Regions from separate parts of the Paenibacillus sp. GCM10023250 genome, predicted to be linked through region 1. Evidence: riboswitches for the same ligand, from Rfam matches in the RefSeq annotation. Region 1 holds a riboswitch; each other region holds the start of a gene.
The links. A riboswitch is a leader RNA that binds a small molecule or an ion and turns the genes downstream of it on or off. The one in region 1 is predicted to bind cyclic di-AMP.
Positions count from the first base shown of each region.

Region 2: linked by a shared signal. The riboswitch ahead of ACFPB1_RS23625 (hypothetical protein) and the one ahead of ACFPB1_RS07535 (3D domain-containing protein) in region 1 are both predicted to bind cyclic di-AMP.
Region 3: linked by a shared signal. The riboswitch ahead of ACFPB1_RS22150 (C40 family peptidase) and the one ahead of ACFPB1_RS07535 (3D domain-containing protein) in region 1 are both predicted to bind cyclic di-AMP.
Region 4: linked by a shared signal. The riboswitch ahead of ACFPB1_RS19525 (histidine kinase) and the one ahead of ACFPB1_RS07535 (3D domain-containing protein) in region 1 are both predicted to bind cyclic di-AMP.

Region 1 is NZ_JBHSHY010000006.1:25,059-29,263, reverse strand. Features, by position in the region: gene ACFPB1_RS07545 (acetylxylan esterase) at 1-704, opposite strand, end outside; gene ACFPB1_RS07540 (polysaccharide deacetylase family protein) at 846-1,709, shown strand; gene ACFPB1_RS07535 (3D domain-containing protein) at 1,875-2,699, opposite strand; cyclic di-AMP (ydaO/yuaA leader) riboswitch at 2,808-3,009, opposite strand; gene ACFPB1_RS07530 (ATP-binding protein) at 3,076-4,205, opposite strand, start outside.
Region 2 is NZ_JBHSHY010000046.1:26,742-30,946, reverse strand. Features, by position in the region: gene ACFPB1_RS23635 (methyl-accepting chemotaxis protein) at 1-186, shown strand, start outside; gene ACFPB1_RS23630 (NADH:flavin oxidoreductase) at 326-1,438, opposite strand; cyclic di-AMP (ydaO/yuaA leader) riboswitch at 1,830-1,994, shown strand; gene ACFPB1_RS23625 (hypothetical protein) at 2,108-2,554, shown strand; gene ACFPB1_RS23620 (hypothetical protein) at 2,683-3,117, shown strand; gene ACFPB1_RS23615 (potassium-transporting ATPase subunit F) at 3,356-3,433, shown strand; gene kdpA (potassium-transporting ATPase subunit KdpA) at 3,482-4,205, shown strand, end outside.
Region 3 is NZ_JBHSHY010000038.1:37,305-41,509, reverse strand. Features, by position in the region: gene ACFPB1_RS22160 (S8 family serine peptidase) at 1-1,296, opposite strand, end outside; gene ACFPB1_RS22155 (hypothetical protein) at 1,611-2,030, shown strand; gene ACFPB1_RS22150 (C40 family peptidase) at 2,167-2,661, opposite strand; cyclic di-AMP (ydaO/yuaA leader) riboswitch at 2,666-2,830, opposite strand; gene ACFPB1_RS22145 (hypothetical protein) at 3,168-3,986, opposite strand; gene ACFPB1_RS22140 (M1 family metallopeptidase) at 4,022-4,205, opposite strand, start outside.
Region 4 is NZ_JBHSHY010000028.1:54,787-58,991, forward strand. Features, by position in the region: gene ACFPB1_RS19525 (histidine kinase) at 1-1,754, opposite strand, end outside; cyclic di-AMP (ydaO/yuaA leader) riboswitch at 1,932-2,126, opposite strand; gene ACFPB1_RS19530 (DUF445 domain-containing protein) at 2,376-3,635, opposite strand; gene ACFPB1_RS19535 (LacI family DNA-binding transcriptional regulator) at 4,036-4,205, shown strand, end outside.

The DNA of each region.
Region 1 (4,205 bases):
AAATGCCGGAAGTACGTGCGCAGCTCCGCGTACGCATCCTTGGCCAAGTCCATCTGCCACACCCGGCGGTAGTCGCTCAGGAACGGAAACACCGGCGCCAGCTTCTTGACGCGCGGCTCCAGCGCGGCGCAGGCGATCGTCAAGGCGCCGCCCTGCGAGCCGCCCATGGCGTAGACGCGCTCCGGATCCACTTCCGGGCTGTCGATCGCGATGCCTGCCAGCTGCGCGCAATCCAGGAAGACGTGGCGGAACAGCAGCTCGTCCGGATGATCGTCCAAGCCGCGGATGATATGGCCGTTCAGCGTCGTGCCCGTTACGCCCCCGCTGTCCTGCGAATAACCGCCTTGCCCGCGGACGTCCAAGGCGAAGATGGAGAAGCCTAGCGATACGATGCCGAGCTTGTCCGTCCAATCGCCGGCGCTGCCGCTGTAGCCGTGAAATTGGATGACCGCCGGATGCGGCCGCTCCGCCTGGCGCGGACGCGCGTACTTGGCATGAATCCGCGCGCCCCGGACGCCTGTGAAATATAAGTCGAAGCATTCGGCCGCCGGCGTCTGGAATTCGCTCGGTACGAGCTCGACCGCGGCGTCGACGGCGCGCATCTCCGCCAGCGCCCGTTCCCAATAGTCATCGAAATCGGCAGGCTTCGGATTGAGTCCTGAATACGTTTGCAATTCATTCAGCGGCATATCGATCATTGGCATCGGCACGCTACCCCTTTTCGCTTGAAATGAGTTCCTCCTCATGGTACGTCTTCCATACACCGCTGTAAAGTAGCGATTCCGATATTCGTGAATGCGCGATTACGCCCGCGGGCAAAATGACATCATGAAGGAGGGACGGCCATGCGAAGATGGGGGGATGCGCGAAAAGCGCTGCTGCTGGCGGTTTGCATGCTGCTGGCTGCGTCCGCGGGGGCGGAGCCGGTCGGCGGCATGCGGTCGGCCGCGGCGGGAAGCGAGTACCGTCAACAAGCGGCGCAGCAGCCTGAGGAGACCGGCGCGTTCTCCGGCGCCCAGCGCCCCAAGAAAAAGCGGCCCGCGATCTCGTGGGTGGCGCTGCAGCAGCGCTATCCCGGCGCCTTCGTCATCGGCGGCTCGCGGCGCTACCGCCGAGTCGCGCTGACGTTCGACGACGTGCCGGATCCCCGCTACACGCCGCAGGTGCTCGAGACGCTGGCGCGCTACAAGGTCCGGGCAACATTCTTCGTCGTCGGCCAGCGCGCGGCGGCCCATCCCGCGATCGTGCGGCGGATGCAGCGGGAAGGCCACATCATCGGCAATCATTCCTTGAACCATCCCGTCTTCTCGCGAATCTCGCTGTACGCCATGCAGCAGCAGGTTCTGCGGACCGACTGGATATTGCGGCCGCTCGTCGGCTACAGTCCGAGGTTCGTCCGGCCGCCATACGGCGAAATCACGCCGGCGCAGGTGGAATGGCTGCGCGGAAGAGGCTTCACGGTCGTCAACTGGGACGTCGACTCCGAGGACTGGCGAAGCATCGACAGCAGCGCCATTCTGATCAACATCAAGCGGACGCTGCAGCCGGGCTCCATCGTTCTGCAGCATGCCGGCGGCGGCACGGGGCAGGATCTGTCCGGCACGATCGCGGCGCTGCCGCGCCTGATCAAGCTGCTGCGGAGCAAAGGCTACGCGATCGTCACGCTGCCGGAACTGCTCGGGCGCCCGGCGGCCCGCCGGCTGCCCTGAGCCGGCCGGCGGCTGGCGAATGCCAGACGAGGCATCCGGCCGTGCGCGGGGCCGATTGCTGGAAGGAGCGGCAGCGCACCGACCGATCCGCTCGATCCGGTTACATGCGAACCATCAGCGCAAAAAACGGCAGCCCGCGCGGGGCTGCCGTTTGTCGTCGTGTGCCTATTTATTGAGGATGAAGACCTTGACATTCTGGAATCCGAACTTGCTTGCTTGACTCTGCGATTGCGGAACGAAAATATCGATTCGGTTGCCGGAGATGGCGCTGCCTTGGTCGGACGCGACCGCAAGCATGCCGCCGGACGGCAATCCGCCATGGTCGTAGCCGGTAATGAACACTTTGGTTCCCATCGGAATGACGTCGGGATCGACCGCGATCGTTCCGAGCTTCAGCGGATTGCCGAAGTAGTCGACGGGGCCCCAGCCGTTCTCGGAGGCCGCTGCCGTATAGGCGCTTGCTTTGACCTTCAAGACGTCCGAGTAGGCGTACGATTTGCCGTTTACCGTTACGCTGTCGCCTTGCGGCTTGGTGACGGCCGGCTTCTTAACGGCCGTTTGCTTAACGGTCGTCTGCTTAACGGTCGTTTTCTTGGCTTTCGAAGCGGTGGTTACCGCTTTCGCCGCCTTCTTCGCCGGCGTTTTCACGGCCATCTTCTCCGCGGATTTCTTCGCTTCGGCTGCCGGGGATTTCTTCGCCGCCGGAGCTTTGGCCTCTTGTTTCAGGATGCGTGCCGGACCTACGGTCTTGGCTTTATCGGCCGCCGGGATGACCAGCATCAAGCCGTCATAGATGTTGCCTGCCTCCACGAACGGGTTCGCTTGCTGCAGCAGGTCGACGCTGACGCCGAACTTTTGCGACAGCTTCCAGAACGTGTCGTTGTCTTTCGCTTTGTACGTGCCTTCCGCGTGCGCGGCTGCGCCTTGGGCGAAAATAACGAGGCCGAGCGCGGCGGCCACGATGCCCTTCTTCCAATGATGAAGATTCATGTTGTCGGTTCCTCCTTAAGATTTACGGTCCCATGCCCCTTCAGAAGCAGGCATAAGAACGTCATTACGAAGAGGACAGATCCGCCGAACGAGTGCGGAACAAAGACGCCATCTTCGCATGCGGCCTACGAGGTTAGTTGTCGGATTCGGGTCGAGGAGTTCGACCCTACGCGCGGGAACGCGCGATTCACCCCAGCGCCAAAGCGCGGTGAACCCGTCATGTGATGCCCATCAGATGACGAGAACGGAGCAACGTGACTTGCTCCCAAAAAATCCCCCGTACGAGTAATCGTTTCGGCTCGCGTAATAGGATAACACAGTCGCTCCGGGCAACCTACCGGTAAATCCGCCCAATAGGCCGCGCCTGTGCATCGTTTCACTCGTTTTTGGGCAAGGAAATCGTCACCGTCGTGCCTTTGCCGTGGGCGCTGGCGATGTCGATCCTGCCGCGGTGGCCTTCAATGATGCGATAGCAGATCATGAGGCCGAGCCCCGTCCCGCCGTCCTTCGTCGTGAAGAATGGACCGCCGAGCATAGGCAGCTGTTCTTCCGGAATGCCGATGCCCTGATCCTCGATCGACACCGCGATGTCCCGGCTGCCGGCCGACTTCAGCCGGATGGCGACGGATCCGCCCTGGGGCATCGCCTCGATCGCGTTCTTGAGCACGTTGACGAACACCTGCTTCAGCTGATTCTCCTCGCAGAGGAGCTCGGCCGTCTCGGCGTCGTAGCTGGCGGACAGCTGGACGTTGTTCATGATCGCCTGCGTCTCGAGCAGCGTCAGGACGCTCTGGATCGTCTTGACCAGGTCGTGCCGGCGGAATTGGTTCGCCTGCGGCTTGGCGAGCGCCATGAATTCCTGCACGATGGTATTGATCCGGTCCAGCTCCACGAGCATGATGTCGAAAAAATCGTGGTAGCTGTTGATCCTCGTTTTGAGAAATTTGGAAAATCCGATGAGGGACGTGAGCGGGTTGCGGATTTCGTGCGCGATGCCGGCCGCCATTTGGCCGACGACCGACAGCTTCTCGGATTGAATCAGCGCTTCCTCTTCCCGCTTCCGGTCGCGAATATCGCGGAACACGCTCTGCACGACCGTGCCTCTGCCGGGATAGTTGCGGATGCGGGTGCTCGAGACCTCGACGTCGATCATCTCGCCCGCGGCGCTGACCAGCTTCGACTCTTCGAACTCGTTGGGCTCGTCCGTGCCCATGATCGCCTGGAGCCGATGCCGCGCCGTCTCGCGGTAGTCGGGATGGAAGTAGTGGCTGACGAACGGCTTGGCGAGCAGTTCGGCTTCCGTCACCCCGAGCAGCCGCAGTCCGGCCTGGTTGGTGAATATGACCGTATCGCCGTCATGCACGAAGATCGGCTCCGGCAAATATTTGATCAGCCGGCGGTAGCTCATGGAATCGGGATGAAGATCGTGCGCATCCTGTTCCTTGCGCCCGACCGTCCGGAGCATAAGCGTTCGTTTCAACTTCGAAGCAAGCACGCGATTGCAGT
Region 2 (4,205 bases), on a different contig from region 1:
GCCTCCCAGAACATCCGCGAGCAGCTCGGCGCGATGCAGGAACGGCTGAGGGCGATCAGCGCGGACATCGACCGGATCAAGCGCGACATGGGGCATCACGCGGAGAGCGTGAAGGAGCTTGACGCGGCGTTCGAGCACATCGCGTCCACGGCGGGCGAGATGCTGGAGAAGTTCGCGCGGCAGTAAGCTAGGCCGGAGGCGCCGCCGCTCGCGAGGCGCGCGGCCGCTTGCCGGGCCGAGCGCGGACCAACGCGCAATAAGGCTGTTCCCGCCCGGGCGGGAACAGCCTTATTTGCGCTGCGCATTGCGCAGCGCGCGATTCGGATTAGTACAAGCGCTGCGTCGCTTCCAGCTCGAACGCGCGCAGCTCGTCGCCGCGTCCTTCGCGGATCTTGACGGCCCACTCTGGGTCGTTCAGGAGCGCGCGCCCGGCGGCGACGAGATCGAATTCGCCGCGCGCGAGCCGCTCGAGCAGCTCTTCGATGCCGGCCGTGCCGGCGCCTTTGCGCTCCTTGAAGAAGCGGGTGAACTCCAGGTCGAGCCCGATGGAGCCGACGGTGACGGTCGGCTTGCCCGTCAGCTTCTTCGTCCAGCCGGCGAGGTTCAGGCCGCTTCCGTCGTCGAACGCCGGCTCCCAGAACCGGCGGGTCGAGCAGTGGAACAGATCGGCGCCGGCGTCGACGAGCGGCGCCAGGAAGCGGGCCAGCTCATCCGGCGTCGTCGTGAGCTGCGCGTCGTACGCGTCGGCCTTCCACTGGGAGAACCGCAGCATAATCGGGAAGTCGGGGCCGACGGCGCGCCGGCATGCGGCGATGATCTCGGCGGCGAAGCGGGTCCGCTTCACCAGGTCGCCGCCGTACGCGTCCGTCCGGACGTTCGTGACGGCCCAGAAGAATTGGTCGATCAGGTAGCCGTGGGCGCCGTGCAGCTCGATGCCGTCGAAGCCGAGCCGCTTCGCGTCGGCGGCCGCCTGCGCGTACGCCGCGATCAGATCGGCGATCTCGCGCTCGGTCAGCGGCTCGCCGACCCGTTCGCCGGCGAGGTTCAGCCCGGATGGGCCGACGGACGGCGCCTCGGGGTGCGTGCCCGTGCCCTCTTTGCGAGCCATGCCGACATGCCAGAGCTGCGGCATGATTTTGCCGCCGGCCTCGTGGACCGCGCGGACGACGCCGTCCCAGCCGTTCAAGGCATCTTCGCCGTAGAAATGCGGCCATTTCGTGCTGGCGCCCGCAGCGGGATGGTTGATCAGCGTGCCTTCCGTGACGATCAGGCCGACGCCGTTCTCCGCGCGCCGCCGGTAATAGGCGGCCACGTCGCCGCCCGGGACGCCGCCCGGCGAGAAGCCGCGGGTCATCGGGGCCATGACGATCCGGTTGTCGAGCGACAGCTTCGGAGACCGGAAAGATTCGAACAGCGCTTGCGCCGTATTGGTGGTCATCGTGATTTCCTCCTCGTGATTCATCGGATTATGCATGACAAGGGACGGACGGTCGAGTGCGGGACAGGGACTCCGTCTTCTTGGAATTGGAAACGAAATCCATGTCCTCACTTTACTCCATGAAGGCCTGAATTTCAATTCGCATAGCCGGTATTGCGCATCCCGCCGGCACGTTGCGTCCGGCATCTTGCCGCCGCCGTCCGCCGCCGCCTGCCGCCGTCTGCTGCCTGCGTGGAAAACGGAAGCTTTCCGGAGCAATTGGCGGGTTCGTCCGCAATCGAACGATTTGAGCGCGTTTTCATCGCGCGAATTCGCCGCAGCGCGCGCCATGGCGCGCGCTGCGGCTTTTTACAATTTTCCCTGCCGGGACTACGATTAGAAGCATCCACAACTTATCCGAACGCTGAATCCCTTCATGGGAGCGGGGGAACCACCGAAGCCGCCTGTCGCCAGGACCGGCTTCACGGGGTGAATCGCATGCAGGCGCCGCCTGCGCGTAGGGCTTACTCTGGCCCGAATCCGGCAGCTAACCTCGCAAGCGGACAAGAGAGACGACCAGGCCGAACGCGCGCGAAGCGTTGCTTTTCTTTGCGCTGCCTTGGAAGCCGGGAGCAGAGACATCTCTTCTCCCGGCTTCTTTTTTTATCCCAATTTATAGGAGTGACGAACATGCAAGCGGTGCAGACGGATGCCACGCACAGGCGGGAACGAATGGACAAGGTGACGATCGAACGAATCGAATGCTTCCGGTTCGACCGGGAGTCGGCGCAGGTGCTGCTGCCGGATTCCACGATCAAGGATTGTTGCGGGATCCTCATGCTCGGCTCGACGACGGGCGAGCTTGGGATCGGCGTCTTTCGCGAGTGCGCGCTCAAGGGGGATTTTATCCGCTGGGCGTGCGCGTTCCAAGGGTTCAAGCACCACACGGTCGGCGAAGGGCTGCTGGAGGCGAGCCTGAAGCACGACGTCTGGGGCGACGTCCGGTCGCTCGCGGCGGAGACCGCGCTGCGCGAGCTGGCCGCGGGCCGCGCGAACGCGCCGGACGAGCCGCTGTTCGTCCGCTTGCACGACCACGCGTACTGCTTCGAGCATGCGCAGGCGTATGTCATTTTTTAGGAGACATTCAGGGCGACTGCCGTCATTTTTATACTTTTTTTACGCGCGGCGCCGCACTCTTTACCCCGAATTTATGGGAAACGGCGTTAAGATGACGGTGTGCGAATGAAGGGAGCAGGGATGAAGACGTGAAGGACAGGGAAGCAACCGCGCAGCAGACGGCCGCGCACCAGACGGCGCAGGCGATCGTCGTGTCGGCCATGACCAAGGCCGGCGAGCAGTTCATCAAGCAGCTGCTCATGAAGGGACTGCCATTTACGGCCGTCACGAACAGCGTCGCCGAACGGCAGCAGCTCGCCAAGCTCGGCGTAGAGTCGATTCTGCTGGTGAACACGATCGATCCGGACACGTGGGAGCGGCCGGAACGACCCGTCGGGAAGGCGTTCCTGTTCGAGAGCAGCCTGTCGCTGTGCTGCAGGTATTTGCGCATGATCCGCAAGTGGACGGACCAGCCGGTGTACGTCGTCACGGGACGCACGCACGGGCGGCTGATCTACAAGGGGCTCGGCGCCGACCATATCGTGCACGTCCAGGCGGGAGCCCTCGGTTCTCTGTTGGAGTAGCATAAAAAGTTTTAATTGAAAGAAAGTATCTGTAAACGGAGGAAAAGCAGCGGAGGAGGGTATGCGGATGGTTAACGATATTACGATGGTGCTCTTGGCTGCGGTCGTTTTCGGGCTCTTTTGGGGATTCCGGGCCTTTTGCGGACGCGCCTGATCCGGCGGCGCCCGGGCGCATCAGCGGTTCGGCGGAAGCGGCCGGCGCGGGGCGCGGCCCACATTACGCGAAGGAGGTTCAGCCATGGTCGTCATGGGGATTATCGCCATTGCCCTGATCGTCTATCTCGGTTTCGTCTTGGTGAAGCCGGAGAAGTTTTAAACCTTGGATCGCTGCTTCATTAATTGAGGAGGAAATATCGCTATGGCTATGGGATTCGTTCAAGTCGCCGTCACGCTGGTCATCATCATGCTCTTGGTGAAGCCGGCCGGCGCTTATCTTGTCAAAGTCTTCTCGCAGGAGAGAACGGGGCTGGACCGGGTGTTCGGGCCCGTCGAGCGGCTGCTTTACCGGATCATGGGCGTCCGGGAAGGCGAATCGATGGGCTGGCGCGCGTACGTGGGCGCCGTGCTCCTGTCCAACTTCGTCATGCTGCTGCTGATCTATCTGATCCTGCGGCTGCAGAGCTACCTGCCGCTGAATCCCGACGGCATCGGCAACATGCCCGCCGGGCAAGCGTTTAATACGGCCGCGTCGTTCATCACGAACACGAACTGGCAGTCCTACAGCGGGGAGAACGGATTGTCCTACCTGTCGCAGCTGATTGCGATCACGTTCCCGATGTTCACGTCGGCGGCGACCGGCTTCGCGATCGCGGTCGCGTTCATCCGCGGCCTGATCGGCCGGCAGGATAATCTCGGCAACTTCTACGTCGACATGACCCGCACGATCACGCGGGTGTTCCTGCCGCTCAGCTTCATCGTCGCGCTGTTCCTGGTGTTCCAGGGCGTGCCGCAGACACTGCTCGGCGCGGTGCACGCCACCACGCTCGAGGGCGGCGAACAGACGATCACGCGGGGACTTATCGCTTCGCTGGAATCGATCAAGCACTTGGGCACGAACGGCGGCGGCTGGATGGGCACGAACGCGGCGC
Region 3 (4,205 bases), on a different contig from region 1:
GTCGACGAACGCGAGGTCGCCGCGGGAGAGGAGGACGACCTTGTCCGTGACGTCCTTGCCGGCGTAGTCCGTGTCGTAGCCGAGTCCCGCATAGACCGCGCCGATCGGGTCCGTGCCCAAGTAAGCGGCCAGATCCTCCTGTCCGGTCTGCCAGCCCATCGCTTGGGTGCCGACCGGATGCTCGGCATCGAACGAGCTGGCGACGGTGCCCGTGAAGTACGGCGCTTCCGTCGTCGCCGCTCCGACCGAGATGGCGAGCTGGGAGCTGGCCGGCGATCCCATCGTGTAGTAGTCCGGTCCGGCGTTGCCGTTGGCGATGACCGCCACGACGCCGGCGAGCACCGCGTTGTTGATGGCGGCGGCATCCGGCGTGTTCACGTCTTTATCGATGTCCGAGCCGAGCGACAGGTTGATGACGTCCATGCCGTCCTCGACCGCCCGTTCGATGCCTTCGATGACCTGCGCGGAGGAGCCGCTGGACTTGCCGGTCTCCATATCGAACCCCAGCACCTTGTACACGTGGAGCTCGGCGCCGTACGCGACGCCCTTCTGCGCGTATTCCGCGTTCTCGCTGTTCGCCTGGCCGGAGATCGTGCCGGAGACGTGCGTGCCGTGGCTGGTGCCGAGATTTCCGGTTTCCGCGTCCGGGATTTCCTCGTACGGGTCGTTATCGTCGAAGTAGGCGTCGTACCCGCCCTTATAGGCGCCGGCCAGATCGGGATGCGTGTAGTCGACGCCGGTATCGATGACGCCGACCTTCAGCCCTGCTCCGGTGTAGCCTTCCTCCCACGCCTTGTCCGCCCCGATTTGCTCCAGCGGCAGGTTGTCGTAGTAGAGCGGCTTGGTCGGATCGCCGGCCGGCGCGACGTCCGGCACGCTGTAATACGTGCTGTTCTCGAACACGGACGTGACGCCCGGCAGCGCGGCGAGCGCCGGAATCTTGTTGGCCGCGATCGTGACTTCGAGGCCGTTCAGCACGGTGTTGAATTGATGGTTGACGGCCATGTCGAGGCCGATGCTCCGGGCCGTTTGGATGAAGGATGCCTGCTGTTTGTCGGCGGCCTGCCGGGCCGATTCCTCGGTCAGCGTCGTGATGCCGTTCGCGCTGGCGAAGCTGCCGACGGCGCCGGGCTGGCCCGAGAGCGTCACGATGACGCGCGTTTTGGCGGAGGAGGCGGTGTCGATGCGGGGAGAGATGAAGCCGCGGATCGGCGAGGCCGGGTGTTTCGGTCCGCCCTTGAGAGTGACGGAGCCGGTGCTTTCGCCGGAAGCGCTGACTTGATACGGGAGACTCATCCCCGCGGTCAATGCTGCCGCCAGGGAAATCGAGAGCAGTTTCCGGGTTGTGGTACGGTTACGCAAAGAACATGCACGCCCTTTCCAAGCTTGAGGTATGAGATGCGAATCTATAAATCTTGTAAACGCCAGTAACCTATTATTTACAATTAATTAAGGCGATGGGAAAGTCAATAAAGATTTTGCTAAATTATTTAATAATTTAAATAATTGAATCTTTCGAACTATTAGGCAGGTCAATCGACAAGCTTAAGTCGCATACATATAGGCCTACGGAAAAAGGCTTCGGTGCATCTGCGGTAGGAGGGACCGGTATGTCGAAATGGCGGGACAGCTTGGAGCGGCGCTTCATGGAATGGCGGCGGCTGGAGTATGCGGTGGAGTGCGCGCTGGCGGGCCGGCGCGTGCTGCGCGTCGCGGGACCGCGGACGCCGCGGCTCACCACGGCCGTATCGGTGTCGGTCAGACGGGAGGAGCTGGGCGCTGTGGCGGAGACGTTCCCGGCGGGGCTGGCCTGCTTCTGTCTCGGGGAACTGACGGCGGAGGGGCGCGCCGCGTTCCTGCGGGCCTGGCATGATCGGCTCGAGGCCGGGGCGACCGTCGTGCTGGCCGACCGCCGCGGCGAGGGCTGCGAGACGCCCGCGGAGCTGGCGGACCTGTTCGGTCCGCATGCCCAGGCGCTGAACGTCGAGGTCGGCCCGACCTTCTGGTGGGTCCGCTACGTACGGGAGTAACCGCGCGCGTTCCCGCCGACACAAACAAAGCCGCGGCTGCTTGTCTCGGGAAGAGAAGCAGCTGCGGCTTTGCCTGCAATGCCATTGCGGGGCGGTCGTCCCGCCTCGCCGGCATTATACGTGCGTCTTGCTAGGATCAATCGTCGTTATCGCCCGGCTCGTCGGCAGGGTCGTTCGCGTATTTCTCGAACGTGGACTGGTTCATGACGCGGCGCGCCGTTACGTAGCGCTTCACGTAATAGGAATCGCTCAGTCCGTTGATCGCGACGCCTCTGCTGGTGGACGCGTGCGCGAACTTGCCGTCGCCGATGTAGATGCCCACGTGCGAGATGCCGTTACCCGTCGTATTGAAGAATACGAGATCCCCGGGGATCAGGTCGTCCTTGGCGATTTTCTTGCCCAGCGCGGCCTGCGAACGGGATGCGTGCGGAATGTCGACGCCGAGTTTCTTGAACACGTACATCGTGAATCCCGAGCAGTCGAACCCTTTCGTAGTCGTGCCGGAGTAAACATAGGGTGTTCCGATCAGATCGTCGATGACGCCGTCCATTTTCGACTGCGCGGACACGCTGCCGGCTTGGAAGACGAACAGCATCGCGATACCGATCACTAGCGCGTAAAGCTTCTTCAAAACGGGAAACTCCTTCCGGTGCCTACGAGGTTAGCTGTGGGGTTCGGTTGAAGGCTCCCTATGATCGCCTCTGGCAGGCGCGGTCTTCGGCAGACCGGCTGTCGGGATCAATTCACCCAGGATGGTTCCCCCGTTTCCCTCTTGCAAGGGAATTCGGCAAAATTTTCATTTCTCACGGCTAACTATTCGATCATTTTGTCGCATCTCCTTCCAGGTTCATCCTTTGTTCACACATTAAAATTATTAGAATGCAACCTTTTGTCTCTCATTTTCGTATATTAGCGCCGTTTTCAGGGCCGGAAGCGGCGTTAACGGGCGTTGTCGGATTACGAAAGGATCGGGCTCTGCCAGCGCGCTTCGCCCGGCTCGGCAGACGTCGAAAAGCCCCGTCGCGGACGCGTACGGGGCAGGGCGAAAGTCCTAGGATATGCGATTCGCGCAGTCTCCTGCGCGGCTGCTCGCCTGTCGGCGCCTAACGGGCAGGCGGGGGGCCGCCGCGCCCGGCGTTACGGCTGCTTGGACTGCCAGACGTCGAACTGGGAGGCCGCCGTCCACACCTTCATGATCGTGCGAATCAGCTGATAGCCTTGGTGGAGCACCAGCGCGAGCAGCCCGGCCCACAGCATCGACACGGAGGCGATCGTCATGCTCGCCAGGGCGCCGATGCCCCACATCGCGAGCGACACGCCGGCGAAGGGCAGGAAGTTCGCGAGGCATTGCCAGAGGCCGCGCATGGAGCCGCTCCCGGCGACGGCGCCGAATTGCATCGCGAGGAAGAGCAGGTGGAGCAGCACCGCCCAGAGCAGCCATCCGCCGGCCCAAGGCCCGGCCTGCTTCGCGAATTCCGTCAGCGTGCCGCTCGTCAGCAGCAGGTCGAGCCCTTTGGGCAGGAGCCAGGCGGCCGGCGCGAGCGTCAGCGTCGTCTCCGCGAGGTAGAGCAGGGCGACCGGCTTCCAGGCCGCGCGAATGCCGCTCAGGAACTTGGTCCCTTGCTCGTCGCTCGCGCGGTGCAGGGAGTGGAACAAGCCGGCGTTCAGGAACGGCGTCACGAGCATCCGCCCCGCCAGCAGCCCGCAGAAGAGCAGGGCGTACGGCCGGAACGCGTCGGTCTTCATGAGCTGGAACTGCGATTCCGTCAAGAACAGTGAGACGGCGCTGCTGCTGGCCGCGTACGAATCGGGAAACCGCTTGAGCAGCGGCACCGCGATGCCCTCGATCGTCCGGTAGAGGAAGAAGCCCCACAGCAGTTCGTACAGGAACAGCAGGATAATGATATAGAAGTGCTTCGTCGTCAGCTTCCAGCCTTGCTTGATATGCGTCCTCATCCGTCAATCACCTCCTTCATTAATCGTGGCGGGCGTTACCAGGCGAGGGAAGCGAAGAGCGTCTCGGCCAGCTTCGATAGTCCGACGCTCCAGCGCGTGCGGGTTTTCTCATCGAGGTCGGCCTTCATGAAGTTGTTGATGTGCTTGTTGTCGAGCACGTTGTCGTTCTGCGGGTCGACCGCGGCCCAGAGCAGCTTGGCGCCATGGACGACCTTGTAC
Region 4 (4,205 bases), on a different contig from region 1:
CGGCCTTCCTTCAGCCGCTCCTGCAGCGCGCTCGGCGCGACGTCGATCAGCTCCATCTCGTCCGCCAGGCGGAGCACCTGGTCGGGTACCGTCTCCGTCACGGTCGTGCCGCAAATCTTCTCGATCGAGTCCTTCAGGCTCTCCAGATGCTGCACGTTCAGCGTGGCGATGACGGAGATGCCCGCATCCAGCAGCTCGCGGATATCGTCGTAGCGGTGCGCGTTGCGGCTTCCCGGCGCGTTCACATGCGCCAGATCGTCGATCAGCACGACCTCGGGATTGCGCGCAAGAATCGCGGCGACGTCCATCTCCTCGGCCTCCGAGCCGTTCGCCCCCGCCTTCAGCCGCGGCATCGCGGTCAGCTTGCCGATCTGGGCTTCCGTATCCGGTCTGCCGTGCGTCTCCGCGAAGCCGATGACGACGTCAATGTCTTTGCGGAGCAGCGCGTTGCCCTCGCGGAGCATCATGTACGTCTTGCCCGCTCCCGGCGCGGCGCCGATATACACCTTGAACCGGCCGCGCCGGATGCGCTCGATCTTCTTCTCGAGCTCCTGCTCGCTCAAGCGGCGGTACGGCTCGGATGGCTTCAGCACGGCGCGCTTCGTCGGCAGCACCCGTTCGCCCTCGTGCTCCGCGCGGTCGGCCATGAAGAAGACGTCGATGTTGCGGACGTGCTTCAGCAGACTGCGGGCGATGGAGCCCTGCCGGAGCTCCTCCGTGCGGGTCTGCTTGGAATGGCCCATGACGATCCTCGTCGCGTTGATGAGCATGGCGTAGCGGATCAGCGCGCGCGGCACCTGTTTGCGGCTCGTGATCGCGATTTCCCGAAAGCCCGCACCCACCTTCTCGACGAGCTTCAAAATCGATTTCTTGAACGCTTCCCGTTCCTTGGTCGGCTCCTGCGACGCGTCCGTGAAGACGACGACCTGCAGGTCGCCGCCGAGCCGCTTCGCAATCTGCTGCCCGCGGCGAATGTAGAGCGATCCGTTCACGTGGTACTGCGCCGCGACGAGAATCCGCTCGGACGCGCCGGACGGCCCGATGAATCCCTGCTCCTCGCGGTATTTCTCCAGCGACTCGTTCACGCCCTCCGCCATGAGGCGAAGCGCCAGCTCGCGCAGCTTGCCGACGTTGCCGCGCTTCAGCAGTTCGGGGTCCTTCACGTTATTCAGCCGGCCTTCGCTCAGCCGGTTCAGGATCGTCTCCGGCGACACGTCGATCAGCCGCACCTCGTCGGCGAGCTCCAGCAGATCGGCAGGCACCGTGCATTCCGGCTCGATGCCGGTCAGCTTCTGCGCCTGCTCCTTCACGCCTTCCAGCTCATAGACGTTGACCGTCGTGATGACGCTGATGCCGCGGCTGAGCAGAAACCGGATATCCTCGCGCCGCGTCGGAAACCTGGCGCCGGGCCGGTTCTCGTGCGCGAGCGAATCGACGAGCAGCACCTCCGGGTTGCGGTCGACGATCGCATCGAGGTTCAGGTCCTTCTTCTCGGCGTCGCCCTTCATCCAGTGGATGCTCGGAATGCGCTCCAAATCCGCCAGCTGCTCCACGGTCTCGGGCCGCCGCATCGTCGACACGGCGCAGACGGCCACGTCGATGCCTTGCTCCTTGAGCGCCTGGCCCTCGCGCAGCATATGATAGGTTTTGCCCGAGCCGCTGACGGCGCCCACGTAAATTTTCAGCCGCCCGCGGTGGATTTTGGAGATGGATAACAGCAGTTCCTCCGGAGTTTGTCGCCGGTAGCCGGCCATAACGTTATACCCCTTTCATGCCCATACATATAAATTTTCATGTTGCCCGGAATCTTATGCTCGCCACGAAAACGGACATCAAAAAAGAAGCCAGCAAAAGACGGCCTCCAATTCAGAGAACGCCTCTCGCGGCTTCTAGGCACACTGTATCTGTAGTGGCTGTTCGCACGCATATTCGTCGCCTCTCTCGGTCGCTTACGAGGTTAGCTGTCGGATTCGGACATGAGAGCCGCCCTACCCGGGACGCGAGGCTATGCGCCTCCGCCCGGGATTCACCCCTGATGGCAAGTCCGGAAGCGCGCGGCTTCGGACAGACTTGTCATGTCGTTGGTTCCCCCGTTTTCCTGTTCGGAAATTCAGCGTTGTCGATTACGTTGTTAAGCATGACTCATGTTACGCCGAAGCTTGACTTTTGTAAAGGAACTCCGTGCGCACTCCGTCCCGCTGTACGTGCAACGGACGCAAATATAGCGCTTACAAAGGCGGCGCGCTTCAGGAATCTCGCGCTACCTCACTTTATGACCCGTTTCCGTAATTACCGGCGAATGCCAGGGGCCGCCGGCGGCCTGGCCCCGGTACGATCGTCCGGGTTCCGGCGCGCTGGCCGCGGGCGGCCGGGAATCAGACGTTCCCGGTCGCCATCTCGATGCCCCGCAGCGCGAGGCCGATCAGGAAGCCGCAGAGCGCGCCGTTGACGCGGATCCATTGCAGGTCCTGCCCGACCTTGTCCTCGATCAGCTCGACGAGCTGGTCGTTGTCGAGCCGGTCCAGATTCTCCTTCACGAACGAGCCGATCCGGGCATGGTTGCGCTCGATCAGCGCCGCGGCCTGCTTCTTCAGCCAATGCTCGGCGTCCCGCACCAGCGCCTCGTTCGCTTCGATCCGGTCGAGCATCCCCTCGACGGCCGGCCACGCCTTCCCGGCGAAGTCCGGCGCGCTCAGGAATTCGAGGACCTTCTCGCGCAGCCGCTCGAACAGCTTGCGCAGCTCCCCCTCTACGTCGAACGCCTGGAGCAGCTCTTCGCGCATCAGGTCCAGCCGGCCGGATTCCGCTAGCTGCGTCACGAGCGTATCGAGCGCCTCGCGCAGCTTGCTCATGACGATCCGGCGGCGCTCCGTGCCCGGAAGCTTCAGCTCGGCGAGCTTCGAGAGCGCGAACTGCTGAAGCATCGCCCCGAGCTTGTCCTCCTCGAGGTAGCCGATGAACGCGTTCACGGCGAACGACATCAAGCCGCCGAGGTTGAGCCCCTTGATCAGCGTCATCACCGCGCTGCCGAGCTCGCGCTGCATGCCCTCCGTGGCGACCCACGTCTCCGCGCGCTCGAGCAGCAGATCGAGCATCCGCTCGTCCGTGCCGTCCTCCTCGGCCTTGCGAATGAAGCCGCGCAGCGCTGCCTCCAGGTCGATCCGCCGCACCGCGGCCTCGATCTCGCCGGACAGCAGCGGCACGACCCGATCCGCGTCCACGCTCCGCAGCACGTCCGCGAGCAGCAGCGGCAGCCGCTCGCTCTCGACCGCCGAGCGCAGGGCGCCGCGCACGACAGGCAGGAGCTGCTCGGCCAGCTCGACCTGCCGCAGCTTCTCGAGCATGCTGTCCTTCGCCAGCAGCCGCTCTTCGAGGACGCGCACGATGCCGTCGGACATCTTCTTCCGGTTGCGCGGCAGCAGCGCCGTGTGCGGAATCGGAATGCCGAGCGGGTGGCGGAACAGCGCGGTCACGGCGAACCAGTCCGCCAGCCCGCCGATGACGCCGGCCTCGAAGCCCGCGTGCAGCAGCCCGAGACCGCCGCCGCGGAAGGGCAGCGTCGCCGCGAAGCCCGCGGCCATCGCGCCGAGCGAAAGATTGGCCATTTGTTTGTTTCGCTTCTTTACTTTCGCCATGATTCTCCTCCTAGGATTGCTACCTACACCATACCATTATGGGCGAGCCTGTTGCAAAAATCCGGCCTGCCGCGCGTGTTTACCCTATATAATGAAGGGCTTGCGCTCCCGTCGTTACGATGAGTGCAGCCAGGTTTGGCGCCGGATTCGATCGTTCATGGGATGGAACTGCAGCCATCGCGCGGGCTCGGCCCGTGAATTTCGCGATTGCGATTCCCCGCCTTCTCCGCTACAATGAATCCATACCCCAAAAGTTAAAGCGCTTATACTTTTAATGCCGTGAAGCGATCCGCCGGCGTCGCGCGCTGCGTTAGCCCGGTTTATAATTTACCCCGAAAATTAAAGCGCTTAAACTTAAATCGCCTATCCGCCATTCTAATGAGGAGCTGATCGAGGCCGCATGAAAGTCAGCATTTTCGACGTCGCCAAAAAAGCCGGCCTGTCCGTCGTGACCGTCTCCCGCGTGCTGAACGGCGCGGAATCGGTGCGCGAGGCGAACCGGCAAAAGGTGCTCGCAGCGATGAAGGCGCTGGATTACAGGCCGAACGCCGCGGCGCGCAGCCTGGCCAG